DNA from 3 places in the Methylobacterium sp. WL69 genome. Region 1 is predicted to be linked to each of the others. Evidence: riboswitches for the same ligand, from Rfam matches in the RefSeq annotation. Region 1 holds a riboswitch; each other region holds the start of a gene.
What was found. Region 1 has a riboswitch for cobalamin ahead of FV218_RS00430 (TonB-dependent receptor). Riboswitches for the same ligand answer to the same signal wherever they lie in the genome.
Positions count from the first base shown of each region.

Region 1 (9,657 bases):
CCGTGAGGAAGCGCAGGCTTTCGACGTTCCGGGACAGAACACCGGGAGAAACCATGCGCCGCCTCGCCCTCCTTCTGCTCGCCTCCGTGCTGCTGGCCGCCCCAGCCCACGCTGAGCAGGACCTCCTACTCGGTGCCGACATGGGCTCGGCCGCGATGACGAAGGCCGAGATGACCCGGGCCGACGTCGAGGCCCTCATCGCCAAGGCCGACGGCAAGCCCATCGACCTCTCCGACAAGGCGCTCGCCGGCCTTGACCTGTCGGGGCTGAACCTGAAGGGCGCGAACCTGCGCACCGCCCGGCTGAACAAGGCCAACCTGCGCGGCGCCGACCTGTCCGGCGCGAACCTGGAGCAGGCCTGGTTCATCAAGGCCGACCTCTCGGGCGCCAAGCTCGTCGGCGCCAAGATGTTCGGCATCACCGCCCGCGATGCGAACCTCAGCGGGGCCGACCTCAGCCGGTCGATGCCCATCGGCGACTTCAAGGGCGCCAACATGGCCGGGGCGACCCTCGTTGATCTCAAGGGGGGAGCCGACATCAAGAACCAGTCCATGGGCCTGATGCGGGCGGTGTTCGTCTCGGTGAACCTCAAGGGCGCCAACCTGAAGGGCGCGAACCTTGGGCGCTCGCGCCTGGAATACGCCGACCTCACCGATGCCGACCTGACCGACGTGGTGCTGATGGGCTCCGACCTATCGGGCGCGAACCTCACCGGGGCGACCGTCTCAGGCGCCGACTTCAAGAACGTCGACGTGAGCGGCGCCCGCCTCGTGTCCCTCAAGGGACAGGACAGTGCCAAGGATTGGTCGGCCCGCGTGAACGTCGACCGCGCGATTACTCAGGTCTCGAACTGAGCCCACTTCATCCCGCCATCCGAGGATCAGCACCAATGACCACCCGACGCATCCTACTCGCCGCCTTCGCTGTCGCCCCCATGCTGTTCGGAACCGGCGCCGGCGCTGCTGAGATGACCTACACCCCCGCCGCGTTCGAGGCCGCCCAGAAGGCCGGCAAGCCGATCCTCGTGCACATCACCGCCCCGTGGTGCACGACCTGCGCTGCCCAGAAGCCGATCCTGTCGAAGCTTGAGGCCGACCCGAAGTTCAAGGACCTGCAGGTGTTCGACGTCGACTTCGACAGCCGCAAGGACGTGGTCAAGAAGTTCGGCGCGACGATGCAGAGCACGCTCATCACCTACAAGGGCGAGAAGGAAACCGGCCGCTCGGCCGGCGAGACCAAGCCCGAGGCGATCTCGTCGCTCCTCGACAAGGCGATCTGAGCCGTCATGGTCACGAGCCTGGGCCTCGCCTTCCTCGCCGGCATCCTCTCGGTGCTGTCACCCTGCGTGCTGCCATTGCTGCCGCTGGTGCTCGGCGCGGCGGCGTCGGAGCACAGGCTCGGCCCGGCGGCGCTCGCCGCCGGCCTCGCCCTGTCCTTCGTGGTCATCGGCTTGTTCGTGGCGACCGTGGGGTTCGCCATCGGCCTCGATGCCGGCATCTTCCGGACCGGCGCGGCCGTCATGCTGATCCTGGTCGGCTTGGTCCTGATGGTCCCGGCGGCCCAGACGCGGCTCGCTGTGGCCGCCGGTCCGGTGAGCAACTGGACGGAGAGCCGGTTCGGCGGCTTCTCGACCGCCGGCCTGCTCGGCCAGTTCGGCGTCGGGATGCTCCTTGGCGCGGTCTGGAGCCCCTGCGTCGGACCGACCCTCGGGGCGGCCTCGCTGCTCGCCTCCCAGGGTCGCGACCTTGGCGTGGTCGCGCTCACCATGCTCCTGTTCGGCCTTGGCGCAGCCCTGCCGCTGCTCCTGCTCGGCACGTTGTCGCGAGAGGTGTTGATGCGCTGGCGCGACCGGATAATGGGGCTGGGAAAAGGGTTGAAGGCTGCGCTCGGTCTCATCCTCGTGACCACTGGCCTGATGATCGCTTCGGGCTACGACAAGGCGGCCGAGACCGTCTTGGTCAACGCCTCACCGGCCTGGCTGACCAACCTCACCACCAGGCTCTGAACGGCACCGGCTGGGACCACCCTCGGCTTGGTGGCCACGGGGTCCTGCCGCCGGGCGTAGGCCTTGCGACCGTGGGCCTCAAGAAGGCCCTTCGACTTCTCATCGTGTCCGGTAGTCCCCCCGTTACCGAGAAAACCATCGTACGGGTCTTGTGAGACGTGGCCCGGGAAGGACGACCGGTGGCCTCAGATGCTGGCACCGGGTGTCCGCTCGACGACCGTCTAACGGACACCCGGGAATGACCGGGTTGGGTGGATTTCCGCCGGTCCGCTCTCAAGCAGCAAACGTTCGAAGCAGGCGTTACGCGGTCACTCCAAGCGAGCGCTCCCAAGGGTTCGCTTGTCACCTACCGAGCACACGGACCTGGAAAGTCTCGAACCGGCATTGACGCTGTGTCGCCTGATGAGGCTCCTTGTGCCTGACGGTTCCTCCTCGGAGGATCAAAAGGGAACGCGGTGAGGGCTTGGCCCGATGCCGCGGCTGCCCCCGCAACTGTAAGCGGCGAGCCCATCATCAACACGTCACTGGATCTGCGAGGATCTGGGAAGACGATGAGAGGGCGGTGACCCGCGAGCCAGGAGACCTGCCGTCAGTCGTGGTCACACGCGAAACGCATCGGGCGGGGTGTCCTGGTGGGTGTCGAGGCGTTCGCATGTCGCGGGCGGACCGGCGTCTTCGCGGTGACGTGCCACAGACGTCGCCCGAGGTCCTATGTCGCCCGTTCGTTCACGGCCCGCCTACCAAGCCCTTCTGCTCGCTTCCTGCGCCAGCCTCGTACCCTACGGCGCTCAGGCTCAACGAGCCTCTTCCCAGGCAGCAGAAGCCAATCTGGCGGAACTCTCAGTGACGGCGGAGGCGCCAGCCACCAATACGACCGGGCCTGCCGCGAGCGCAGGGTACGTCGGCGGTGTCACTGGCATCGGCGGTAGCCTCAGAACTGTCGATGCGGCGAGCGCTGGAGTGATTTCAGGCGCGCAGATCAACAGCCGCCCGATCACCCGACCCGGCGAGGTTCTGGAGAGCGTGCCGGGCCTGATCGTTACCCAGCATTCTGGGGAGGGGAAGGCCAACCAGTTCTTCCTGCGCGGGTTCAACCTCGACCACGGCACCGACATCGCCATCTCGGTCGACGGCATGCCGGTGAACATGCGGACCCATGCCCATGGGCAGGGCTACGCCGACCTCAACTTCCTCATCCCCGAACTTGTCGGCGCCGTCGAGTTCCACAAGGGGCCGTACTTCGTCCGCGACGGCGACTTCGCCTCGGCCGGGTCGGTGCGGATCGATTACCTCGACAAGGTGGACCGTAACCTCGCCCTGACCTCGTTCGGCTCCTTCGGTTTCAAGCGAGCGTTGACCATCGCCTCCACGCCGCTCGGCCAGGGCACCCTCCTCGTGGCCGGCGAGGCCCAGACCTATGACGGTCCGTGGGACGTGCCGGACCGCCTACGCAAACTCAACGGCGTCGTCCGCTACAGCCAGGGCACGGCGCTGGACGGGTTCTCGCTCACCGGAATGGCCTACTGGGCCAAGTGGAACGCCACCAACCAGATCCCGGAGCGGGCGGTCTCGGAGGGCATCATCGGGCGCTTCGGCACCCTGAACCCGACCGATGGCGGCGATACCGGCCGCTTCTCACTCTCCGGGCGCTGGAGCCAGACCAGCGACATCGGGATCACGCGGGCCAACGCCTACCTCATCCGCTACCAGATGAACCTGTTCAACGACTTCACCTACTTCCTCAACGACCCGGTGAACGGCGACCAGTTCCGCCAGCGCGACAGCCGGGTACTCGGCGGCGGCGAGGTCGGCCATACCTTCCAGGGCGACCTGTTCGGGATGCCGATGGAGAACGAGATCGGCGTCCAGACCCGAACGGACTCGATCCGGGTGGGTCTGTTCAACACCACGAACCGGCAGTATCGCTCGACCGTCCTCGACGACCGCGTGCTGGAGGCGAGCGGGGCGTTCTACTACGAGAACCGGCTACGCTGGACCGACTGGCTCCGCACCAGCGTCGGCTTCCGGGCGGATACCTACTACGCCGACGTCGTATCCGACACGGCGGCAAACTCCGGCAAGGCGCGCGATAGCATCGTCAACCCGAAGCTCGGCCTGGTGCTCGGTCCCTGGTTCGATACCGAGTTGTTCGTGAATTACGGCGGCGGCTTCCACTCGAACGACGCTCGCGGCGTGACCGCCACCGTCGATCCGGCAAGCCCGCTGTTCAACATCAGCCGCTCGCCCTTCCTGGTGCCCTCGACGGGGTCCGAGATCGGCCTGCGCAACCGCAGCATCGCCGGCCTGGAGACGGCGGTGACACTGTTCCAACTCGACTTCGCCTCCGAGAACCTGTTCCAGGGCGACACCGGCACCACCGAGCCGAGCCGCCCCACGCGGCGCTTCGGCGTCGAGTGGACCAACCGCTACGCGGTCACGCCTTGGCTTTCGCTGGAGGGGGACCTGACGGTCACCAACGCCCGCTTTGCGGACCGGGACCCTGCCGGCAACCGGGTGCCCGAGGCCCCGACCACCATCGCGTCGGCCGGATTCAATTTTGGCGAGGGCTTGGGCTGGTTCGGCTCGATGCGGTTTCGGTACTTTGGGCCGCGCCCCCTGATCGAGGACAACTCGGTCCGCTCCAAGCCGACCGCGCTGCTCAACGGCCGCGTCGGCTACAATTTCGAGAACGGGGTCAGCCTCTCCCTCGACGTCCTCAACCTCACCAACGCCAAGGCCGACCAGATCACCTACTTCTACACCTCGCGCCTACCCGGCGAGGGAGCGGACGGCGTCGCCGACCGGCACTTCCATCCGGTCGAGCCGACAGCGGTAAGGCTGACCCTGGCGGGTCGGTTCTAGGATCTTCGAACGTCCGATGTCGGGGAGGACGGAGATGGGCTACTTCGCCCGGGTCGGGTCGGGTGCAGTCGGTACCGAGCGTTAAATCCTAACCGCTACTCGACAACTTGGGGCAACTTAGCGCGACCAAAGGCACGTGCTCGCGCTGCTGCGGGCGGTCTTGGCTTCGATGGAACGGTATCACAGGACGGATACGGCATTCTTCGCCAGTGCTATCATGCGGCATGTTCGAGCACGCCCATCGTCACGCGCACCTCTGGCCCGGAGTGCCGTTGGCACTGGCATCCGCCGTCCTGTTCGGCGCATCGGCCCCCTTCGCCAAGCTGCTGTTGGGATCGGTCGACCCGCAGGCGCTGGCTGGCCTCCTGTATCTCGGTGCGGGCGTCGGCCTCGCCGCCGTCCACGGCAGCCGGTCCGCCCTCCGGATCGAGGCGCCGGAGGCCCCCCTACGCAGGTCGGACGCACCGTGGCTGCTCGCGGTGGTGCTGTTCGGGGGCGTGGCGGGTCCCCTGTTGCTGATGCTGGGGCTGGCACGGACGTCAGCGGCCTCGGGCTCGCTCCTGCTCAACCTCGAAGGGCTGGCGACCATGGGCATCGCCTGGGTGGTGTTCCGCGAGAACGTGGACCGCCGCCTCCTGCTCGGCGCGGCGGCCATCCTCGCCGGCGCCGTCGCGCTGTCGTGGCAAGGCCAGGGCGTCCATTTCGACGCGGGCGGCGGCCTGATCGCGCTGGCCTGCCTCGCCTGGGGCGTCGACAACAACCTGACCCGCAAGCTGTCCTCCGCCGATCCGGTCGTGATCGCGTTGACCAAGGGGCTCGTCGCCGGGGGCGCCAACCTCGCCATTGCCCTCGCACGCGGTGCCAGCCTGCCGCCGCCCGGCATGATCGGCTTCGCGGCCGTCGTCGGGTTCCTCGGGGTCGGCGTCAGCCTGGTGCTGTTCGTGTTCGCGCTGCGCCATCTCGGCAGCGCGCGGACGGGGGCCTATTTCTCGCTCGCACCGTTCATCGGGGCCGTCGTCGCCTTGGTCCTGTTGCCGGAACCCGTGACCCCGCAACTCGTCGTCGCCGCGCTCCTGATGGGGGTCGGCCTCTGGCTGCACCTCGCGGAACGGCACGACCACGAGCATTCGCACGAGGCGATGGGCCATGAGCATGGGCACGTGCACGATGAACATCACCACCACGACCACGATGGTCCCGTGACCGAGCCCCACTCCCACTGGCATCGCCACCAGCCGATGCGGCACAAGCACGTGCACTACCCCGACCTTCACCATCGCCACGGACATGGTTGAGCCGGCGCGGGGGCAATCGGCGCCGCATTCGAGACTTGTCACCGCGGGACGTAGAACCAGCAGTACAGCGCGCACACGACGGCGATGGCCATCGCCGACATCAGGAATGACCGTCGCGCCGCCCTCAGGACATGCGGCCTGACCTTGCGTCGGCGCCTGCTTCCGCCGCCGAATTCCCCGATCTGCCGGGCGAGCTTCTTGCCGGTCATCGCCCCCTGATCCCCCGCCGATGGGTTCCATGGGTCGAGGAGGGGCGCTGCAGGCCGTGACGGATCGGCACGATCACGGGACCATCCCGCCGATCAGGTCCGACATGTGGGCACCGGCAGGGTGGCCCGTGGCGGTGCGGTGGCTCTCCGAGCAGGCCGCGTAATCCGGGCCGGACACGGACATCACCAACCCGCGGGTGCCGTCCGGCAACGTGCGCGTCGCCAGGACAGCCCGGCCCGAGAGCCATGCCAGCGACCCCGAGGCGAGGCCCGGGCGCGGTTCGCCGTAGCGGCGCACCCCCTCGCGCCGGATGGCCTCGCGTGCGGTGACATGAGCCGGTCCGTCGAGCGGCCGACCGACCCAGACGACCTGCTGGAGGCCCTGCTCCCTGCACACCACCAGGACCACCTCGACGGTGTCGGGTCCTGAGGCGAGCGGACGGTCGTGGAAATAGTACAGCCCGGTCAGGTTCGCCTCGCGGTCGACCATTGAGGGTGCATCGACACGGTCCACGGGACCCCAAGCCAATCCGAACGGCGCCTCGCCCGCCGTCGGTTCCGCCGCCATGGCCGCGCCTGTCCACGCCACCATCGCCAGTGCGAGCGCGGGGCGGCGAGACATCGTCCTACTCCGCGGCCTGGGGCAGGACGGGGCGTGCATGGGGACCCTCCTTCTCGACGGTAGCCTTCCTCGGGGCGACGGCACCGGCGAAGCGCGCGTAGAGCGCCGGCAGGACGACGAGGGTCAGCAGGGTCGCCGAGATGAGCCCGCCGATGACCACGGTCGCCAACGGACGCTGGACCTCGGCCCCCGTCTCGGTCGCCAGGGCCATCGGCACGAACCCCAGGGACGCCACGAGCGCCGTCATCGCCACCGGGCGCAGGCGGGTCATCGCGCCTTCGAGGATCGCCTCTCGACGGGGCTTTCCCTCCGCGATGAGCTGCTTGATGTAGCTCAGCATCACCAGGCCGTTGAGCACCGCCACCCCGGACAGGGCGATGAACCCGACCGCCGCCGGGACCGAGAACGGCATGCCCCGCAGCCACAGGGCCGCGATACCGCCGGTCAGTGCCAGCGGGACCGCGCTGAACACCAGGAGGGCGTCCCGCGCCGAGTTCAGGGCCGAGAACAGCAGCAGGAAGATCAGGAAGAAGCACACCGGCACCACGACCATGAGGCGCTGGCGGGCGGAGGCTAGGTTCTCGAACTGCCCGCCCCAGGTCACGTAGTAGCCAGACGGCAGCTGCACACCGGACGCGACCTTGGCCTGGGCCTCAGCCACCAGCGAGCCGATGTCGCGGCCGCGCACGTTGGCGGTGACCACGACCCGGCGGCGGCCGTTCTCGCGCGAGATCTGGTTCGGTCCCTCGGTGACTGAGAAGCTCGCGACCTGCTTCAGGAGCACCGAGGAGGCCCGCCCGTTGACGCCCGGGGGCAGCGGCACCGGGATGTTCTCCAGGGCCTCGCGGTCCTCGCGCACCTTGTCGTTCAGGCGCACGACGATGGGGAAGCGACGGTCGCCCTCGAACACCATGCCGGCCTCCCGTCCGCCGATGGCCGCCCCGATGACGTCCTGGATCGAGGACGTGCTCAGGCCGAGGCGGGCCGCCTCAGTCTTGTTGATCTTGATCTCCAGGAACGGCAGGCCCGCCGTCTGCTCGACCTTGACGTCGTCGGCGCCCTCGGTCCCGCGCAGGATCGCGGCGACCTGGTTGGCGGCCTTCAGCATCGGCTCGAACTCCTCGCCGAACACCTTCACGGCGAGGTCGCCGCGGGTGCCGGCCAGGAGCTCGTTGAAGCGGAGCTGGATCGGCTGGGAGAACTCGTAGACGTTGCCCGCGAGCGTCCCGACAGCCTTCTCGACCTGCTCCTGCAACTCGGCCTTGGACAGGTCCGGATCGGGCCATTCCTCCTGCGGCTTCAGGATGACGAAGGTGTCGGACGAGCTCGGCGGCATCGGGTCGGAGGCGACCTCCGCGGTACCGGTCTTCGAAAAGACGTAGGCCACCTGGGGGAAGCGGCTGATCGCCTGCTCGACCTTCAGCTGCATCGCCTGCGACTGCGTGAGGGAGGTCGAGGGGATGCGCTGGGCGTTCAGCGCGATGCTCTTCTCGTCGAGCTGCGGGATGAACTCCTGGCCCAGCCCCCTGAACAGGAAGCCGGCGCCGACGAGCAGCACCAGGGCGACCGCGACGAACGTCATCGGGACCCGCAGGGCGGCGCCGAGGACAGGTCGGTAGGCCGCCTTGATCCCGCGGATGATGACGTTGTCCTTCTCCGTGACCTTGCCGGTGATGACGATGGCGATCATCGCCGGCACGAAGGTCAGCGACAGCACGAACGCCGAGACCAGGGCGATGATGACGGTGAGCGCCATCGGTTCGAACATCTTGCCCTCGACCCCGGTGAAGGTGAGGAGCGGGACGTAGACGAGGATGATGATCGCCTGCCCGTAGAGGGACGGCTTGATCATCTCCTCGGCCGAGGCGCGCACGGTGACGAGGCGCTCCTCCAGGTCGAGCTTGCGCCCGAGTTCCCCCTGTCTCTCGGCGAGGTGGCGTAGGGCGTTCTCGGTGATGATGACGGCGCCGTCGACGATGAGGCCGAAGTCGAGGGCCCCGAGGCTCATCAGGTTGGCGCTGATGCGGCCCTGGACCATGCCGGTCATGGTCATCAGCATCGCCACCGGGATGACCAGCGCCGTGACGATGGCCGCGCGGATATTGCCGAGCAGCAGGAACAGGATGACGATGACGAGGGCGGCGCCCTCGGCCAAGTTCTTGGCGACCGTCCGGATCGTGGCCTCGACCAGCAGGGTCCGGTTCAGGACGGTCTGGACCTCGACACCGGGCGGGAGCGTGCGTCGGATCACCGTCATCCTCGCGTCGACGGCGGCCGAGACCGTCCGGCTGTTCTCGCCGATCAGCATCAGGGCTGTGCCGATGACGACCTCGCGTCCGTCCTCGCTGCCCGACCCGGTGCGCAGGTCGCGCCCGATCCGGACCTCGGCGATGTCCGAGATGCGGACCGGCACGCCGCCGCGCGTGGTCACGACCACGGAGCCGATGTCCTCCATGGTCTCCAGGCGGCCGGCGGCGCGCACGACGTAGCCCTCGCCGTTGTCCTCCAGGTAGCGGGCGCCCTGATTGGCGTTGTTGGCCTCCAGCGCCCGGCCGATGTCGGCGAAGGACAGGTCGAGGGCGGTGAGCTTCATCGGGTCCGGCTGGACGTGGTACTGCTTGTCGAAGCCGCCGATGCTGTCGACCCCGGCGACCCCCGGCACGG
Region 1 covers NZ_VRUZ01000001.1:84,261-93,917, forward strand. Annotated here, with positions in the region: gene FV218_RS00415 (pentapeptide repeat-containing protein) at 54-854, shown strand; gene FV218_RS00420 (thioredoxin family protein) at 890-1,279, shown strand; gene FV218_RS00425 (cytochrome c biogenesis protein CcdA) at 1,286-2,005, shown strand; cobalamin riboswitch at 2,411-2,611, shown strand; gene FV218_RS00430 (TonB-dependent receptor) at 2,834-4,867, shown strand; gene FV218_RS00435 (DMT family transporter) at 5,092-6,162, shown strand; gene FV218_RS22575 (hypothetical protein) at 6,201-6,371, opposite strand; gene FV218_RS00440 (threonyl-trna synthetase) at 6,445-6,993, opposite strand; gene FV218_RS00445 (CusA/CzcA family heavy metal efflux RND transporter) at 6,998-9,657, opposite strand, start outside.

Region 2 (9,657 bases), on a different contig from region 1:
CCGAGGCATCGGGCGCGGCCCGGCCGAAGACGTGGAGCCCGTCGCGGGAGGTGACCTCGCCGAGATCGCACAGGTGCGCGTCCAGCGCCGCCAGGGCGTCCGGCATGGCGGTGCCGGCATCGATCCCGGCGGAGGCTAGGAGCCCGGCCGACTCCGCCTCGTCCAGGATGGTGCGGGCGATGATCGCGGCCCGGCGCGGGTCGAGGACGCTCGCCGCCGAATATTCCTCCACGAGTTCGCGCAGGTGGGCTGCCGCCGGGTCGAGGCCCGCGCACTCCGTCTGCGGCGTGAGGTGGCCGAGCGCCACGCCGCCGAGGCGGCGCTTGAGGGGGGCGGCCTCGCCGGGATCGTCGACGATGAACGGGTACACCACCGGCAGGGCGCCCACGGCTCGGGCCGGCCAGCACCCGGGTGACAGGGCCACGGCCTTGCCCGGCAGCCACTCGGTGGTGCCGTGGGTGCCGAGGTGGATCAGGGCGTCGAAGTTTCGGCGCAGGCCGAGGTGGAAGGCGAGGTAGGCGTGGGTCGGGACCGCGTCGGGATCGTGATAGCCGGCCTTGCGGTCGGCGGCCCGGCCGCGGTCGGGCTGGAGGAAGAGGGCGACGCGGCCGCTCGGGCTTCTTTCCCGCTCACCCTCACCCGGAGGTACATTCGGGCGGGCAGCCGGATCAGTCGCGGGTCCCCTCTCCTGGAAGGAGAGGGACAGGGTGAGGTGTGTGGATTCTCCGGAGATGTCCCACACCTCACCCCAACCCTCTCCTTCCAGGAGAGGGGGCCTGTCGCGGGTGCCCCCCGCTTCGGGGATTCCACTTGCTGCGTGATGATGGGAGGTCGAACGGACTACGGGGAAGCGAAACGCGCCGTCGACGCAGAGCGGATCGGCCTCGGGCTCGCCCCAGCTCGCGACCAGATCGGTCCGATCCGCCTCCGGCAAGCCAGCCAGCCAAGCTCGGTACGCGTCGAGGCCCACCACGAAATCGCGCGGTCCGTGGGTGAGGGCGCGCATCACCGCGTCGGCCTCCGGCAGGGGGCCGGTGGCGTAGCCGGCCGCCGCCAGGTCCGACACCATGGCCCGTGCGCTCTCGGGCGTGTCGAGGCCGACGGCGAAGCCGGCCCGGCCGCCGCGGGCCGGGTAGTCGGAGAGCACCACGGCGAGCTTGCGCTCCGATGGGGGCAGGCGGGCGAGGCGCATCCAGGCCGCCGCCCGGTCGGCCAAGGCCGCGATGCCCTCGGCATAGGGGCGGGCGCGGCGCTCGGAGAAGCCGTCGATCTCCGGGCCGTCCTCCTTGAACGAGATCGGGAAGCCCGAGAGCCGCGCGTCGAATTCCGGCAGGGCCACCTGCATGGCGAGGTCGGCCGCCGACATGCCCCGAGCCGAGGCGTCCCAGGCGGCCTGGGCCGCGCCGATGGTGTAGGCCTGGATCACCGGGCAGTCGGCGCCGTCCAGCACGAAGCCCGCATCCTCGCGGGCCGAGAAGGCGGTGGCGGCGACGACGAGGTCGGGTTTTTGCGCCGCGATGGCGTCGCGCAAGGCTCCCACGGCCGCCGGGTCCTTGAGGCTCGACACGGCGACGAGGAGCACCTGCAGACCGCGGGCCTGGAGGGCGTCGCCGAGGGCCGCGAGGGGGGCGGTGTCGCCCGACAGGATCGCCGAGCGGTAGACGACGAGGAGGGCGAGGGGCGCCGCGCCGGACGACAGGGGGCGCCCGGCGGCGAGGGCCCGGTCGCGGTCGATGGGGCCGCAGCCGGGGCAGCAGACGAAGCCGCGCGGCAGGGCCCGGGGCTCTTCGATCGCGACGGGAAACCCGATCTCGGCGGCGAGCCGCCCGAGCATCCGGCGCAGGTTGTCCGCGCCCCCGGCCCGGAAATAGGCGTCGAGGACCGGCGCCAGTTCCGGCGCCGTCGAGAAGGCGTCGAGGCGGGTGTCGGGCCGGTCGTCGCCCGGCAGGACCACGAGCCGGACGCCGTTCGCCCGCGCGGCGGCGGCGGCGCGCTCGATGCCGTAGCGCCAGTAATCGAGGCCGCCGAGGCAGCGGATCACGACGATCTTCGAGCGCGCGATCACGCCGTCGACGTAGAGGTCCACCGACATGGGGTGGCGGAGTTTTGCCAGTTTCGCGAGGCGCAGGGTCGGTGCTGGACTCTCAGCGCCCTGCGGAAACGCCGTCGCGAACGCGCCTGCGACGCCGAACAGGTCGGAATCCGTGAACGACAGAAACACGATGTCCCCCGGTGCCTGACCGAGATCGATGGCGGCCTCGCCCTCGTCGAGGGAGACCGTGTCGATGCGGATCAGGTGCATGGCGGAACGCGCGGCCTCACGGCTGCGCCTCCGTGAGGGGCCGGCCGATGCGGGCCCGCCGGCGCGGGCGCAGGCGCCACAGGACGCGGACGAGGAGGAGCCCGATGGCCGCCACGGGAAGCCAGGGCAGGCTGGCGACGGCAAAGCGCAGGGCGTCGGCCGCGCTGGCGCCGAAGGTCTGGCCGGCCTGGCTCCAGGCGTCCTCCACCGGGGCGAAGGCGCCCGACCGGGCCCCGTCCGAATGGAAGGAGACGGACACGATCTCGGTGTCGACGCGCCGCTGCAGGCCGCGCTGCCGGGCCTCGCCCTCTTCGATCTGGGACTGGACCTTGGACAGTTCGCCGGCGATGCGGATGAGGTCTTCCACCCGCGTGTCCGATTTCGCCGCCAGCTCGTCGAGGCGGGCGCGATAGGCGGTGAGCTGCGCCAGCCGGCGGTCTCCGTCCTCCAGGGGCGTGGTCAGGTCGTCGGCCCGCGTCGCCTGACGGCGCAGGACGACATCGCCCGCCGCCTCGCCCGGCAGGGGAGCGGTGAGGAACGCCACGTAGGGGGCGACGGATTCGTGCGGCAGGCGGACCTGGATCTGCGCCTGCGGGCGTCCCGAGGGGCGCGCGCCGTCTTCGAGGGAGGACGAGACCAGAACGCAGCCGAGGCCCGTATCGGACAGGCAACGGTCGCGCGCCGCCGCGAAGTGCGGCGCCACCCGGTCGGGCGGCAGGCCGAGGGCGAGATCGTGCGTGAAGGCGAGCTTGGCGGCGGCGCTCCGGTTGGCCTGCATCGACGGCAGCGGGCTGGCGACTTCGGGGGCGGGCGGACGCGCGTCGGAGCAGCCCCCCGAGGAGGGCGGCGAGCCCCAGGGCCGCCGCGACGAGGCTGCGCCGTCCCGCCATGCCGCTCATCCCGCCAGGGCGGCGGCGACCGCACCCTGGTCGAAGCCCTTGAGGCCGATGACCACGAGGCGGCCGTCGCGGGCTTCCGTACCCTTCCAGGGCCGGTCGTAATGGTGCGCGATGCGGGTGCCGACGCCCTGGACCACGAGGCGCATGGGCTTGCCGGTGACTTCGGCGAAGCCCTTGATCCGCAGCACCCCGGCGGTCTCGGCGGCCCGGGCCACGCGGATCGCCAGATCCTCGGCGGTGGCGGTGGCGGGGACCGGCAGAGCCACGGAGTCGAAATCGTCGTGGTCGTGGTCCTCGCCCTCGCCGTGGTGGGAGGGGCGGGCGTCGAGGTCGTCCTCGGCCGCGGCGCCGAGGCCGAGGATGACGCGCGGGTCGAGGCGGCCGTGCTCGGCCTCCACCATCTTCACGGCGCGGGGCAGGTGAGCCTGGACCTCGGCGCGGACTTTTTCGCGGCCGGCGGCGTCGAGGAGGTCGGCCTTGTTCATCACCACGAGGTCGGCGCAGAGGATCTGGTCCTCGAACACCTCTTCGAGGGGGTTGTCGTGATCGACGTTCGTGTCCTCGGCGCGCTGGGCGGCGGAGGCCGCCGGATCGTCGGCGAAGAACCCCGCCGCCACGGCCGGGCCGTCGATGACCGCGATGACGCCGTCGACGGTCACCCGCGAGCGGATCGCCGGCCACTGGAACGCCTGGACCAGGGGTTTCGGCAGGGCGAGGCCCGAGGTCTCGATGAGGATGTGGGTCGGCGGGTCGGCCCGGTCGAGGAGCTTGTTCAAGGCCGGCACGAAATCGTCGGCGACGGTGCAGCAGATGCAGCCGTTGGCGAGCTCGACGATGTCCTCGTCCCGGCAGCCCTCGATGCCGCAGGCGGCGAGGAACGAGCCGTCGAAGCCGAGATCGCCGAACTCGTTGACGATGATGGCGAGCCGCCGGCCGTTCGCGTTCTCCACGAGGTGGCGCACGAGCGTCGTCTTGCCGGCCCCGAGAAAGCCGGTGACGATGGTGCAGGGGATTTTTTCGACGAGGCTCATTCGGCGGCGTCCGGAATGGGGTGCGCCGCGAGCGGCGGGATGCGGGCGACGACGCCCTTGCGGAATTCGGGGGGCCGCGCCTTCCACGGCACGATGCCGTCGGGCGTCTCGCCGTAGAGGCCGACGCCCTCCAGGATGGTGCGCGCGGATTCGGTGGCGTCGAGGTCGCCGTAGACGTAGGTCCAACGTCCTTCCGAGGCGACGGCGACGGTGCAGGGCCGCTTGCACACGGACAGGCACTCGACGCCCTCGATGCGCAGGCCGGGCCGGCCGTGCTCGCCCACCGCGTCGCGGAGCGCACTCAGCAGTCGGGCGCCGGCGCGGGGCTCGGCCGGGTCGCCGGCCGCGCGGCAGGCGGTGCAGACGTAGAGGGTGACGTCCTCAGCCATGGGACGCCGCCTTCCGGCCGAACAGGCTCCAGGCCCAGCCATAGGCCAGCCCGATCACCGCCCAGAACACGAAGGCGATGCCGAGGGAGCGCGCGGCGAACTGCGCCGCGTAGCCCGCCGGCAGGGCCGAAGCGGCGTGGCTCGTCTCCGGCGCCCCGGCGAGGTGCGGCGCCACGAGGAGGACGAGGCCGCCGGCGATGGAGATCGGCGTGCGCCGGACTGCGATGAGGTAGAGCCCCATGGCCGTGGCGGTGGCGGTCATCACCCACCAGAACTGACGGTCGGCCAGCGGCGCCGCCTCCATGCCCGGCAGTTCCGGCGGCAGGCCGAGGGCGGGTGCGAGGGCGACCGCGAGGAAGCCGGCTACGGCGAAGCGCAGGCCGGTCTCGGGGGTCGGCTCGCGGCCGACGGCGAGGAGGACCGCGCCGAGCAGCAGGGCGTAGCCGACGCCGCCGACCAGGGTGGCGAGGGCCGTGAACGCCATGCGGGGCAGGCCGGGACCCGGCTGCCACTCGGGCGCGGTTTCGCCGCCGGAGACGGCCGGGTCCTTCGCGCCGTGGTCGTGCCCGCCGTGAACCCGCACGACGAGGGACGCGAAAGTAGGAGCGGAGGCAGAAGCCTGCGTCTCGTAGCGCTCGGCCACGATGATGAGCGGCGAGGTGAGCGCGAGCTGCAGGCCCGTCGCGACCACAGCCGCGAGGAAGCCGGCGACCAGGGCCGCCGACACGAGCCGGATGATCATGGGGGGTCTACCCTGGCGCTAAACGCTCAGTGGCAGGGGAAATTCTGGGTGTGGCGGAAATCGTGTGCCGCGTTGTGCAGCGCCATCGCCGGGGCGAAGCCCGCCATGAACACGAGGCCGAGGCCGAGGAACGCGGCGACCATCACGGCGCCGAGGCGCTCGTTGGTGCGGGTGCCGGTGAGAACGAGGGTGTTGGTGGTCATCGGTTGATCTCCTGGCCGCCCCGCCGGCGGCCGTGGTCGAAGGTGAGGACGGAAGTCCCCGGTGCCGGACGGCAGGTCTCCTGGCTCGCGGGTCGTCCGGTTCATGCCGCCTTCCCGGATCGCTCCAGTGGCCGATGGCAGGCCCGTCGCCGCTCACAGTTGCGGGGGCAGCCGCGGTTTCAAGGCGCTCGCCCCTCACCGCATTCCCTTTTCACCCCGTCGCCGGGGCACCGTCCGATCCCAGCTTCTACGCGGTCGCACGATCCCTGACAACGCGCCGCCCCGCCGTTTCGCGCGCCTTTGACCACACGATGACGTTTCGGGCTAAAGGATGCGCCATGCCCCAGCCCCCTCCCCACACCACCCTGGTTCTCGGCGGCGCGCGCTCGGGCAAGAGCGTCCATGCCGAGGGCCTGATCGAGGCCTGCCCGGCGCCGTGGCTCTACCTCGCCACCGCCCAGGCCTGGGACAGCGAGATGCGCGGCCGCATCGCGCTTCATCGCGACCGGCGGTCCGCCGACTGGATCACCCGGGACGTGCCGATGGACTTGGCCCAGGCCGTCGCCGCCTCGCAAGGCCCAGTGCTCGTCGATTGCCTCACCCTGTGGCTCACCAACCTCATCCTGGCGGAGGCCGATGTCGAGGCTGCGACCGTACAACTGCTCGCCGCCTGCGCCGGGGCGCCGGGGCCGGTGGTGCTGGTCGGCAGCGAGGTCGGCCTCGGCATCGTGCCGGACAACGCCCTCGCCCGCCGGTTCCGCGACGCGGCGGGGCGCCTGCACCAGCGCCTGGCGGCGCAGGCCGACCGCGTCGTGTTCATGGTGGCGGGCCTGCCGATGATCGTGAAACCTCAACTCCCGAATCCCTCGCCCGGAGCGACCCCATGACCGAAGCCGACCGCCATCGCGAAAAGATGGAGAAGCGCAAAGCCGTGCAGGATGCCGAGGTGGCGGAGAAAACCATCGAGAAGGGCCTCCTCATCGTCAACACCGGCCCCGGCAAGGGCAAGACCACGGCGGCCCTCGGGCTGATGCTGCGGGCGCTCGGCCACGGCTGGCGGGTCGGCGTGGTGCAGTTCATCAAGGGCGCCTGGGACACGGGCGAGAAGCACGCGCTGAAAGCCTTCGGCGACCGGATCGACTGGCACACCCTCGGCGAAGGCTTCACCTGGGAGACCCAGGACAAGGCCCGCGACATCGCCGCCGCCGAGCACGCCTGGGCCAAGGCGCTAGACCTCATGGCCGACCCGACCATCCGCCTCGTTGTGCTGGACGAGCTCAACATCGCCCTGCGCTACGACTACCTGCCCCTCGACGCCGTGGTGGCGGCGTTCCGGGCCCGTCGGCCCGACCTCCACGTCATCGTCACCGGCCGCAACGCCAAACCCGCCCTCATCGAGGCCGCCGACCTCGTCACCGAGATGGTCTCGGTGAAGCACCACTTCGCGGCGGGGGTGAAGGCGCAGGAGGGGATCGAGTTCTAGGCACAAGCCGCCGGCGTCGGTGCTTTCCGCTTGATCCCGCGCCGGGGACGTTGCGTAATCAGTCCGATGCAATTCGGAGTTGAAGCGATGCGCCTCAGGACGGTTCTCATGCCGCTTCTCGCGGGTTCCCTTCTCGTGGGTCCCTTGGCAATGCCCGCGCCTGCAAGCGCGGAAGCCCTGTGCGGCCACGAGGTCGTGTCCATCGAGCAGATGGTGCGGGACATCCAGGCGAAGGCCGGCGGCCGCGTAAGTCTGGACAACGCAAGTTTCGTCGCCGTCGACGATCCGGCCAACATGATTCTGTGGACGTTCGCCAAGCCGAGCGGCGGCCGGTTTCCCGCCTACATCTGCCGCAAGGTCGTCCAGGAGGATGGCAAGGTCGTCGTCCAGCTGAGGGCTCTGTGCCGGGGCCCGAAGCCGGAATGCGACGCGTTGATTGCCAGCGTCCTCGATCAGCAGCAGAAGGCGACCCAGTCTATCCGGCGCTGATCTGATCACGTCCCCGATCCGACGAAGCCCGCCCCCAGTCGCAGGACCCTCCGATGACCCGCGCCATCATGATCCAGGGCACGGGCTCGGATGTCGGCAAGTCCCTCGTCGTCGCCGGCCTGTGCCGGGCCTTCGTCCGGCGCGGGCTCGCCGTGCGCCCGTTCAAGCCGCAGAACATGTCGAACAACGCCGCCGTCACCGCCGATGGCGGCGAGATCGGCCGGGCGCAGGCGCTCCAGGCGCGGGCGGCCGGGGTGGCGCCGTCCGTCCACATGAATCCGGTGCTGTTGAAACCCCAGAGCGAGACCGGCAGCCAGATCGTGGTTCAGGGCCGCATGGTCGGCCAGGCCACGGCCCGCGACTACCAGGGCTGGAAGCCGCGCCTCCTCGCCGCCGTGCTGGAGAGCTTTTCGCAGTTGAAGGCCGAGGCCGACCTCGTCGTCGTCGAGGGTGCGGGCTCGGCCTCCGAGGTGAACCTGCGGGCCGGCGACATCGCCAACATGGGCTTTGCCCGCGCTTCGAACACGCCGGTGATCCTGCTCGGCGACATCGACCGGGGCGGGGTCATCGCCAGCCTCGTCGGAACGAAGGCGGTGATCGATCCGGCCGACGCGGCGATGATCCGGGGCTTCCTCGTCAACCGGTTTCGCGGCGACCCGAGCCTGTTCTCCGACGGGATGGACCTCATCGCCCGCCACACGGGCTGGCCGAGCCTCGGCCTGATCCCGCATTTCCCGCAGGCCGCCCGCCTGCCGGCCGAGGATGTTCTGGGCCTCGTCGGGTCCGAGGGGAGCGCCGCCGGTCGCAAGGTCGTGGCCGTGCCCGTCCTGCCGCGCATCGCCAATTTCGACGACCTCGATCCCCTCCGGGGCGAGCCGAACGTATCCGTGGTGCTGGTGCGTCCGGGTGAGCCGATCCCGGTCTGCGACCTCGTGCTCCTGCCGGGCTCGAAGACCACCATCACGGACCTCGATTTTTTCCGGGCCCAGGGCTGGGATACCGATCTTCTGGCGCACGTCCGCCGGGGCGGCCGGGTGCTCGGCCTCTGCGGCGGCTACCAGATGCTCGGTCGGTCCCTCGCCGACCCGCACGGGATCGAGGGCACGCCCCGCACCGTGCCGGGCCTCGGACTCCTCGACGTCGCGACGGTGATGAATCCGGTCAAGCGCCTGGAGGCCGTCACCGGCACCTCGCTCCCCGACGGCGTGCCGTTCTCCGGCTACGAGATGCATGTCGGCGACACCCATGGCCCCGACGCCGCGCGCCCGCTCCTCGCCTTCGCCGACGGCCGACGCGATGGCGCGGTCTCGGCCGACGGGCGGGTCGCCGGCACCTACGTCCACGGCCTGTTCGCCGACGATGCCCAGCGCGCCGCCTGGCTCGCGCGCCTCGGCGCCGCGGCCGGCGGCGGGGCCTACGAGGCCGGGATCGAGACGGTGCTCGATGCGCTCGCCGACCACCTCGAAGCCCACGTGGATTGCGACCGCCTGTTCACCCTGGCGTTGTAGCGCTCACCCGTCGTAGGCTCGGGATCGAAGCCCGGCCAGAACGGGCACGGGAGAATCCGCCCGATGACGACGCCGCCCCCGCAGGTCGATGCGCGCCTGGCGCACGACACGGTCCGCACGGTCACCCTCCGGCTGATGCCCCTGCTCGGGCTGATGTACCTCATCGCCTATATCGACCGGCAGAACATTTCCTACGCCAAGCTGCAGATGGTCGGCGACCTCGGCCTGAGCGAGACCGCCTACGGCCTCGGGGCGTCGCTGTTCTTCCTCGGCTACTTCCTGTTCGAGGTGCCGTCGAACGTGATCCTGGAGCGGGTCGGCGCGCGGCGCTGGTTCGCCCGGATCATGCTGACCTGGGGGCTCATCACGATCGGGCTCGGCTTCACCCAGAACACGGCGATGTTCTACGCCCTGCGCTTCCTCCTCGGGGTGGCGGAGGCCGGCTTCTTTCCGGGCGTCCTGTTCGCCCTGACCCTGTGGTTCCCGCAATCCCACCGCGCCCGGATGATCGGCTGGTTCATGATCGCGAGCGCGGTGGCCAACGCCGTGGGCGCGGCCATCGGCGGCGCCCTCCTCGACCTCGACGGCCTGCTCGGCCTGAAGGGCTGGCA
Region 2 covers NZ_VRUZ01000020.1:29,037-38,693, reverse strand. Annotated here, with positions in the region: gene cobN (cobaltochelatase subunit CobN) at 1-2,302, opposite strand, end outside; gene FV218_RS08490 (DUF4349 domain-containing protein) at 2,319-3,080, opposite strand; gene cobW (cobalamin biosynthesis protein CobW) at 3,198-4,232, opposite strand; gene FV218_RS08480 (DUF1636 domain-containing protein) at 4,229-4,621, opposite strand; gene FV218_RS08475 (CbtA family protein) at 4,614-5,363, opposite strand; gene FV218_RS08470 (CbtB-domain containing protein) at 5,390-5,566, opposite strand; cobalamin riboswitch at 5,619-5,816, opposite strand; gene cobU (bifunctional adenosylcobinamide kinase/adenosylcobinamide-phosphate guanylyltransferase) at 5,905-6,453, shown strand; gene cobO (cob(I)yrinic acid a,c-diamide adenosyltransferase) at 6,450-7,049, shown strand; gene FV218_RS08455 (hypothetical protein) at 7,200-7,538, shown strand; gene FV218_RS08450 (cobyric acid synthase) at 7,592-9,046, shown strand; gene FV218_RS08445 (MFS transporter) at 9,110-9,657, shown strand, end outside.
Region 2: another riboswitch for cobalamin. It lies ahead of FV218_RS08470 (CbtB-domain containing protein); the one in region 1 lies ahead of FV218_RS00430 (TonB-dependent receptor).

Region 3 (9,657 bases), on a different contig from region 1:
GTCGTGCAGGACGGCGACGACGCCGGTGCCGGCCAGGGCCACGCTCCGCAACAGCGTCATGGCGTCGAGCTGGTGGGCCGGGTCGAGTGCGGTGATCGGTTCATCGGCCAAAAGCCACTCCGCTTCGACGGCGAGCGCCCGCGCCAGCAGCACGCGCATCCGCTCGCCCGAGGACAGGGTCGGTTCGGTCCGCTCGGCGAAGCGCGCGACGTCGGTCCGTGTCATCGCTCGGTTTATGGCGGCGTGATCGGCGCCATCGAGACCACCGAACGCGCGTCGATGCGGCAGCCTGCCGAGGGCGACGAGGTCACGCACCTGCATCGGCCAACCGGCCCCCGTGCCCTGGAACAGCACCGCGATGCGCTTGGCGCGCGCGTCGCGGGAGATGCCCTTGAGCGCCATACCGTCGAGATTTACGCGGCCCTTGGTCGGGGCGACCAAGCCCGCGAGGGTGCGCAGGAGGGTGGTCTTGCCAGCGCCGTTCGGACCGACCAGACCGACGAGGGTCCCGCGTTCCAGGGACAGGGTGATATCCGACAGGATGGCACGCCCGCCGAGGCGGACATCGAGGGCTGCGGTCGCGAGGCTCATGCGCCGCGCCCTCGCTCACGCAGGAGGAGCACGATCAGGAACGGTGCCCCAACGAGCGCAGTCACCACACCGAGCTTGAGTTCCGGGCGCGTCGCCAGGAGACGAACGCCCAAGTCCGCGGCAAGCACCAGAGCGGCCCCGGCGAGGCCGCTCGGCCATAGGCTGGCGCCGGGACGCGCGCCTACCAGTGGTCGCACGAGGTGGGGCACCACGAGGCCGACGAAGCCGATGGCGCCGCTGACGGCGACGCCACTGCCAATGGCCAGCGCCGCGCCCGTGACGAGGCGCAGACGGACTGAGACCAGATGGAAGCCGAGGCTCGAAGCTGTGTCCTCGCCCAGCGTCAGGGCATCCAGCGCGCGGCCGGTGGACAGCATCAGGCCCCAGCCGACCGCCATCAACGGCAGGCATAGCCAGACATGGTCCATGCTGCGGTCCGCGAGCGACCCCATCAGCCAGAACACGATCTCCAGGGCCGCGTAGGGGTTGGGCGACAGGTTGAGCGCCAGCGCCGTCATGGCGCCGGCGAGGCTCGACAGGGCGACGCCGGCGAGGATCAATCCCAGGGTGGTGCCGCCTCTGGCGGCGACAAGGTTCAGGGCGAGCGCCGCCACGGCGGCGCCGGCGATCCCGCCGAGCGGGAGGGCTAGGCTAAGCGAGGCTGCGAAGCCGCCATAGAACACCACCACGGCCCCGAGGGCCGCCGCGGAGGAGATGCCGAGGATGCCGGGATCGGCGAGCGGGTTGCGCAGGTAGCCCTGCATCGCCGCCCCGCTCAGCCCAAGGCTGAAGCCGACAAGGCTGCCGAGCAAGGCACGAGGCAGGCGCAGTTCCCAGAGCACCAGCGCCGGGAGGGTCGCCCGTCCGGTGATGAGGTCGCCAGCCGCCGCCGGGACGTCGAAAGGGGCATACCCGACCGCGATGGACGCGACCGTCAGGACGAGCACAAGCAGGCCGAGTATCGAGACGACCGCGCGGGGTCCGACGACCGCCCGGTCGACCCGCATGGGAGGCGGGAGGGGAGCGTTCATCGTGCCGCCCGTTGGTGTGCCGCCGCAGCGAGCAAGGCCACGACCTCGGCGACCTGCGGACCTGGACAGGTCCAGAGCCGGTTCGGAATCGAGACGGTACGCCCCTGCCGACGTAGCGCGTCGAGGACGGGATGGTGCAGCAGGGCATCGGCCAGCGACGGCGCGCCGGGCTCCCCCTCGTCGAGGACGATGAGGTCGGCGTCGGCGAAGGCCGCCGCTTCCAGCGGGACCTGGCCGAAGCGGTCGCGACCGAGTTCTGCCGCAACGTTGACGAGGCCGGCGGCGCGGATGATCGCATCGCCAAGGCTGCCGGGTGCGACCGTGAAGGCATTCGGGCGCATGACGAGTGCCCGCAACGGTTTTGCCGCCGGCACCACCTGCGCCAGCCGCGCGTCGAGGTCCGCGACCATCGCCTCGCCGCGCGCCGGGTGCCCGAGGGCCGCGGCGACGGTCCGGATCTGGGCCCGCACCCCCTCGAAGTCGTTGGGTACGCCGAGTTCGAGAAGGGGGAAGCCGACGCGCTTGAGCAGGCCCACCGTGGTCCGCGTCGTGAAGGCTCCGGCCACGACGAAGTCGGGCCGGAGCGCGACGATCTCCTCCGACAGGCCACGGGTCACCGCGATGCCGGTGGCCTCCCGCGCGACGGTGGAGCCGCGAGGGTCATGGGCGAGGTAGGTCACGGCGGTGACTTGGTCGCGGTCGGCGAGCCGCAGGACCAGCTCGTCGGCGCAGAGGTTCATCGAGACGACGTGGACCGGATGCACCGGCTCGTCTGCCGCCCACCCCGTACCTGACAGACCAGGCCAGACCGCAATCGCTAGCGCAGCCAGCGTCCATCGCATCGACATCGCAATCCTCAGAACGTCGTCACGCGGACGCCGCCGTACACGGCGAGGCCCGGCCCGAGGAAGCCGGTGGGGTTCTCGTAGCGGCGGTCGAACAGGTTATCGATCCGGCCGAACACACTCACCGTCTCGTTCACGTCGTAGTTGACCGCGAGGTTGACCAGGGTGAAGCCCGGGTTCTTCAGCCTCTGGATCGAGAAGTCTCGGTTTCCATCTACGAAGTGGCCAAGCACGATCACCGTCCCGCTGAAGCTCAGGCCGGGGATCGGCGTCCACTGAGCGGTGGCGCTGCCCTTGTGGCGGGGCCGGCGCAGGAGCTCCTGGTTGGTAATCTCATTCTTGGTCACGGTGTTGGTGTAGTCGACCCGGCCCGAGAGCGTGTCGGTGAACCGGACCGCAACGAAGGCCTCGGCCCCGTAGGATTCGGCTCGCCCGACGTTCTCGTTCGAGGTGAAGCTGGCGTTGGTGTTGATCAGGTTCTTGAAGTCGTTGGCGTAATAGGTCGCGCCGACGAGAACGCGCTCGCCGAGCGGCTGTTCGAAGCCGGCATCGTAGCCGAGGCTCTCTTCCGGCTTGAGGTTGGGGTTGGCGAAGAAGTTGAACGCCGGGAAGCTCTGGAACAGCTGGCTCAGGGTCGGCGCCTTGAAGCCGGTTGCCGACGCTGCCTTTGACCCGCGTGTCGGTGAACGGCAGGATGTAGCTCGGGGCGACGCGGAACGTGGTGGCCGGTCCGAAGGCGTCGTTCTCGTCGTGGCGAACGTTGGCGACGAAAGAGGCACGGTCGAACGCCGTCAGCTGTATCTCGCCGTAGCCGGCGGTATTGCCGTTCCTGGCCCGCAGGTTGCCGGAACCGAACGGGTTCGGATCGGTAGTCGATAGGCTCTCGTCGTCACGCTGCGCGCCGAACAGAACGAGGTTGCCGGGCGAGAGCTGGTAGTCGCCGCGGTACTCGTACCGCGTGCGCTCGCCGAGGCCGGCGGTCGGGAGCGGGTTGAACGGGTCGTACGCGTTCTGGACCTGGCGGTTGTAGAGGTTCGAGTAGTTGATCGCGAAGACGTTGTGGAAACCGGCGAACGGCGTCCACTCGGCCTCGTTGCGGGTGAAGACTTGCTGCACGTCCGCCTGGCTGCGCAGGCCGCCCAGCGTCACCGGGAAGGTGCCATAGTCGTCGCCGCTGAAGAGCAGCTTCGAGTTGATAAACCGCGTGATCGAGTTGATTCGGAACGTGTCGGTGAACTGGTAGCCGAACTTCGCCGAGACGGTCTCGTTGTCGTAGTAGTTCGGGCGGGTCGTCGTTCCTGGGGCGACGAGGTTGGGCGGCGTCACAGGCGTTGCGGCAGCCCGGAGATGCTGGATCGACACCGAGTAGTCGAAGCCGTTTTCCGACCCGCTGATCCGGCCGCTCTGGTTGAACGTCCCGAACGACCCGCCCTCGATCCGCGCAGTTGCCCTGGCCGGTCCTTCGCCACGCTTCGTCGTGAAGGAGATCGCGCCTCCGATGGCGTCGCTGCCGTAGAGCCCGCTCTGAGGACCCCTGAGCACCTCAATGCGGGAGAGGTCGTCGGTCAGGAGCTGCCCGAAGTCGAAGGAGCCGTTCGGGTTCGACGGGTCGGTCGCGTCGATGCCGTCGATGAGCACCTTCACGTGGTTCGAGTTCGAGCCGCGGATGAATACCGAGGTCTGACCGCCCGGGCCGCCGGTCTGCACGACGTTGAGGCCCGGCACCTGCTGGAGGGCATCCGGGACGGTGCGGCGCTGCTGGGCCTCCAGAGTGGCGGCGGTGAGCACGGTGACGCTCGATCCGACCTGGTCGACGGGCGTCGGCACGCCGGTGGCGGAGACGGAAAGCTCGGAGAGCGTGACGGCCGCCTCTGCCCCGCGCGGGACGTCGGCGAAGGGGGCGGCGGTCTGCTGCGCCAGGGCGGATACGGGAAGGGAGGCGCAGGCGAGCGCGAGCATGCGCAGGCACGCGGTTCGGGAGGGGAAGGACACGGGACAAGCCTCGGGCGACGTCTGTGGCACGTCACCGCGAACGAGGCCTGGGCGCTTGCCTGTCGTGAGGACAGCCGAACGCCTCGACACCCATCAGGACACCCCGCCCGATGCGTTTCGCGTGTGACCACGACTGACGGCAGGTCTCCTGGCTCGCGGGTCACCGCCCTCTCATCGTCTTCCCAGGCCCGAGGACCCAGTGACGTGTTGATGATGGGCTCGCCGCTTACAGTTGCGGGGGCAGCCGCGGCTTCGGGGAGGCCCTTTCGGACCTCATCCTCACCGCGTTCCCTTTTGATCCTCCGGGGAGGAACCGTCGGAGATAAGGAGCGCGATCAAAGCGTCCGCCGTCAATGGCACGCAAAGGCTTTCCGACGATGTGTGCCTGGAAGGTTACAGGTCAGCACTTACGAAGGTTTGCCTCGGCGCTATGCAGCGTCCGCTTTTCAAAAATTCGGCCCGAAAGCAGACCTTCGCATAACCACCCGTTCCAGCCGAAGAACGGACCAGCGGATCCCGACCCAGTGCGGTCATTCAAGCTTTTATGTCGGCTGCCCGTGAGCGGACCTTCAGCGATGGCGCATGGGGGATAGGCCGGACACGAAGGAAGTGCTCGCCCTGGTCGACACTCGTGGGAATATAGGAGTTCCCGTCTACCGAGCATTCGGCCTGATGGCGTAGCCGTGCTCCGTCCCGCGCTTTTCGGGCATGATGAGCCTCGTGCCGAGCCATGGAAATCAACGACCGCTAGCCTCCGGCTGCCTCAGAGGTCTGAGAGGATGCCCGGTCGTCTGGGGTATGAGCCGCTTCCTCGCGGTCCTTGCCGAACAGGCGCTCGAAGGCGACGTAGAAGGTCGGCGTCACGAACAGGGTGACGAAGGTGGCCACCAGCAGGCCGCCGATGACCACGGTGCCCATCGACACCCGGGCGTTGGCGCCTGCGCCGCTGGCGATGGCGAGCGGTACCGACCCCATGATAAAGGCGAACGAGGTCATCAGGATCGGGCGCATGCGCAACCGCGCGGCGTCCTGAGCGGCCTTGAGCACGTCTTCGCCCTGCTTGCGCAGGTCCTCGGCGAAGGCGACGAGCAGGATCGAGTTCTTGGCGGCCAGCCCGACCAGGAGCAGCAGCCCGACCTGCCCAAAGATGTCGAGGGCGAGGCCCCGGATCGCCAGGAAGGCGACGGCGCCGAAAATTGCAATCGGTGTCCCGAGAAGGATCACGAAGGGCAGGCGCAAGGACTCGTACTGCCCGGCCAGGAGGAGAAAGATCATCAGGGTACCGAGGCCGAAGATCAGGGGCGCGTAGCCGCCGGCAATCTTTTCCTGATAGGCGACATCGGTCCATTCGACCGCGTAGGTCGAGGGTAGCTTGGCGTCGGCCAACGCCTCGATGGCCGCGATGGCCGTTCCGGAACTGGCGTCCGAGGCAGTGTCCACCGCGATCTCGATGGTGGGGTAGGTGTTGTAGGACAGGACCGCCGTCGGACCGGTGACGAAGCTGGTCTGGATCAGCGAGCCGACCCGCACAGGTTCGCCGCGGTTGTTAAGGACCGTCAGCGCCTCCACGTCCTGAATGGTACGGCGGCCGGAGGCCTCGCTTTGGACATAGACCTGATAGACGTATCCGAAGCGGTTGAAGAGGTTCACGAAGCTCGAACCGACGTAGGTGCCCAACGCGTCGAAGAGGTTCTGCAGGGGCACGCCGAGTTGCTCCGCCTTGGCCCGGTCGATCTCCAGGCGCATTTGCGGAACGCCGTAAGTCGTGGTCGGAATCGCACGCCCGACGGACGGCAGCTTCTCCATCTCCGCGATGAAGCGGTTGGCGGCTTGCGCCAGCTTCAGACCGCCGGTGCCGCTACGATCCTGGAGCTCCAGGGTCAGGCCGCTGCGCGAGCCGAGGCCGGGAAGCGGGGACGGGTTCACCACGCGGACCTTGCCGTCGGGATCGTGCTTGAAGCGCTCCTGAACCGTGGCGATGACGTCGTTCACGCTCTCGGTACGCTCACCCCACGGCTTCAGCGTCGGGATCTGGAAACCGTAGAACGGCGCGATGGCATCGGCCAGGATGCTGCGCCCGGTCACGCCGATGGTGTGCTCCACGCTCGGGATCTCGCGCAGCGCTTGCCCGAGACGGTCGACCATCACGTTGGTACGGGCCACCGAGGCCCCCTTGGGCAAGACCACGTCGGCGAAGAAGTAGCCCTGGTCCTCGTCCGGCACGAACCCGGAGGGCCGCGCCATGGTCATCCACACGGTGAGGGCCGCGAAGGCGACGAAGGCGATTACGACGAGGGCGACATGACCGGTCAGCCAACCAATCGAGCTGACGAGACGACGGCTCGCCCCATCCAGCACGCGATTGAACCAACGCAGGGGCGCCCGCCACAGGCTCTCGTCCTTCGCGTCATGGTCGCGGTGCTTAAGGATCAGGCCACATAACGCCGGTGTGAGGGTAAGCGAGACCACCGCCGAGATCATCACCGAGATGGCGATGGTCAGGGCGAACTGATTGTAGAGCTTGCCCGTGAGGCCGGGAATGAAGGCCACCGGTACGAACAGGGCGGCCAGGACCAGCGTGGTGGCGATGACCGGCCCTGCAACCTCCGTGACGGCTTCCCGTGAGGCCTGGCGCGGCGCCATGCCGTCGTCCATCAGGCGCTCGGTGTTCTCGACGACGATGATGGCGTCGTCGACGACGAGGCCCACCGCCAGCACCATGCCGAGCAGGCTGAGGGTATTGAACGAGAAGCCGAGCAGAGCCATCGGCCCGAAGGTGCCGACCAGAGCCACCGGGACCGCGATGGCCGGGATCAATGTGGCGCGCCAGTTCTGGAGGAAGAGGTAGGTTACGATGACCACGAGTGCCAGCGCCTCGAACAGGGTCCGCACCACCTCAAAGATCGCCTCCTTCACGAACTCGGTCCGGTCGAGGGCGATGCGATACTTCAGCCCCGGCGGAAAGCGCTTGGCCAGGTCCTTCATGGTTTCGCGGGCGCCGTCCATCACCTGCACCGCGTTGGCGTCGGGGTTCTGGTAAAGACCGAGGGTAGCGGAGGCCGAACCGTCGAAGCTCGACCGGACTCCGTATTGCTCGGATCCCAGCTCGACCCTGGCGACGTCCCGAATACGCACCACGGACCCGTCCGGATTGGCACGCAGGAGAATGTTGCCGAACTCCTCTGGCTTATGAAGGCGTCCCTGGGTAACGAGCTGCAACTCGAAGGCGGTGGCCTGGTCGACCGGTGGCTTGCCGAGGGTGCCGGTGGTGATCTGCGCGTTCTGCTGGCTGATGGCGGCAGTGACCGCACCAGGGCTAATCCCGAGGGCCTCCATCTTCATCGGATCGAGCCACACGCGCATGGCGTAGCGCTTGTTCGAGAAGTTGACGATGCGGCCCATGCCCTGCACCCGGCGCAGCGGCTTGATCACCTGGGTCTCGGCCCAGTTGGCTAGGAACAGCTCGTCGTAGGGGGAGCCTTCGTCAGCGTAGAGCACGATGTTGCCGAGGCGCTGGCGCGAACTCTTCGTGATTTCGAGGCCTTGCGCGTTCACCGAGGGGGGCAGCTTGGCCTCCGCCCGGTTGGCGCGAGTCAGGACTTCCGCGGCTGCGGCGTCGAGATCCGAACCGACGTCGAAGGTCGCGTCCATGCTGACGCTGCCGTCGGTGTTGCTGGTCGAGCTGATGTAGAGAAGGTTCTGCGCGCCGTTGATCTCCTGCTCCAGCGGGATCGCGATGGCGTCATAGGCCTGCTGTGCGCTGGCGCCGGGATACGTCGCCTGGATGTTGATGATCGGCGGGGCGATCTCCGGGAACTGCGCAATCGGCAGGGTAAGACCCGCGACAGCGCCAATCAGCGTGATGAGCACAGAGATGACGCCGGCGAGCACCGGCCGGTCGACGAAGTGGGCAAACATGCAGGAACGTGGCTTCCGGTCCAGGGCCGGATGCGTGGACCCCGCGATGCAACGTCTCGTCCCCAGGCGTGTTCCTCTCGCGCTGGGCGGGCGCGGTGGCCGGCCTCATCGATCTTAAGGAGCATTGTTGGTGCGGGCAGCAGTCGGATACGGTGTCGGGGCGGGACTGATCGTCCTGCTGGGCGCGGGTGGCTGGTACATGGCCGGGCGCCCCTCGCCGGACCGGATCGTGGCCGCCCTGCCATTCGTCGGCAAGAAGGAAGGCGTGAAGGCCGAGGAGCCACCCCTGGAGGTCCGGGTCATCGTCGCCCGTAAGCGTCAGGTGCCTATCGCCTTCACGTACACCGGCACGATCATCGCGCAGCAGGACGCGACCTTGCAGGCCCGGGTGACTGGCAACGTGACGGAGCGGCCCTTCGAGCCGGGCGGACACGTGAAGAAAGGGCAGGTCCTGTTCCGGATCGATCCACGGCCCTTCGAGGTCGCGCTGCAGACAGCGAAGTCCCAGGCGTCGCAGGCACAGGCGCAGCTGACCTTCGCCCAGGCGGAGGTCGACCGCACTGAGTCCCTGGCCGACAAGGGCTATGCCACCGAGCAACGGTTCCAGCAGTTGCAGTCGAACCGGACCTCCGCCGTCGCCCAGGTCCAGGGCGCCGAGGCCGCGATTGCCAGGCAGAACCTAAACCTCGATTACGCCATCGTGAACGCGCCCTTCGACGGGCGCGCCAGCCTGTCGACGATCAATCCCGGCGACCTCGTGATCGAGAACCAGACCCAGCTCGTCTCGGTCGTGCAACTCGATCCGATCGACATCCAGATGGCCCTCTCCTCGGAGGACTCCGAAGCCATCCGGGCGGCGATGAAGGACGGAAGCGTCACAGTCGCCGTCCTCGACGCTGAGGGCAAGACCGTTCGCGAGGCCAGCATCTACCAGCTCGACAACCGCTTTGACCCCCGAACCGCCCGGCGTCTCGTCCGGGCGTTAATGCCCAACACCGACGAGCGTTTCCTGCCGGGGCAGTTCGTCCGCGCCAAGATCCAGACCGGTACGAAGGACAGGTTGCTGGTCCCCACCGTTTCCCTTGATGCGCAACTCGCGCAGCAGATCGTCTACGTCGTCGATGGGAACGGCACGGTGCAGCAGAGGCCCGTGACCACCGGCGATGCCCATGGCGACGATACTGCGATCCTGGATGGGCTCTCGGACGGTGACCGGGTGGTGGTCGACCATCTCCAGGACATGCGTCAGAACCTGAAAGTCGTCGTCCGACCGGACGCCG
Region 3 covers NZ_VRUZ01000012.1:28,276-37,932, reverse strand. Annotated here, with positions in the region: gene FV218_RS05900 (ABC transporter ATP-binding protein) at 1-591, opposite strand, end outside; gene FV218_RS05895 (iron ABC transporter permease) at 588-1,622, opposite strand; gene FV218_RS05890 (ABC transporter substrate-binding protein) at 1,619-2,470, opposite strand; gene FV218_RS23490 (TonB-dependent receptor) at 2,479-3,246, opposite strand; partial or broken gene FV218_RS23485 (TonB-dependent receptor plug domain-containing protein) at 4,016-4,426, opposite strand; cobalamin riboswitch at 4,580-4,792, opposite strand; gene FV218_RS05880 (efflux RND transporter permease subunit) at 5,207-8,377, opposite strand; gene FV218_RS05875 (efflux RND transporter periplasmic adaptor subunit) at 8,508-9,657, shown strand, end outside.
Region 3: another riboswitch for cobalamin. It lies ahead of FV218_RS23485 (TonB-dependent receptor plug domain-containing protein); the one in region 1 lies ahead of FV218_RS00430 (TonB-dependent receptor).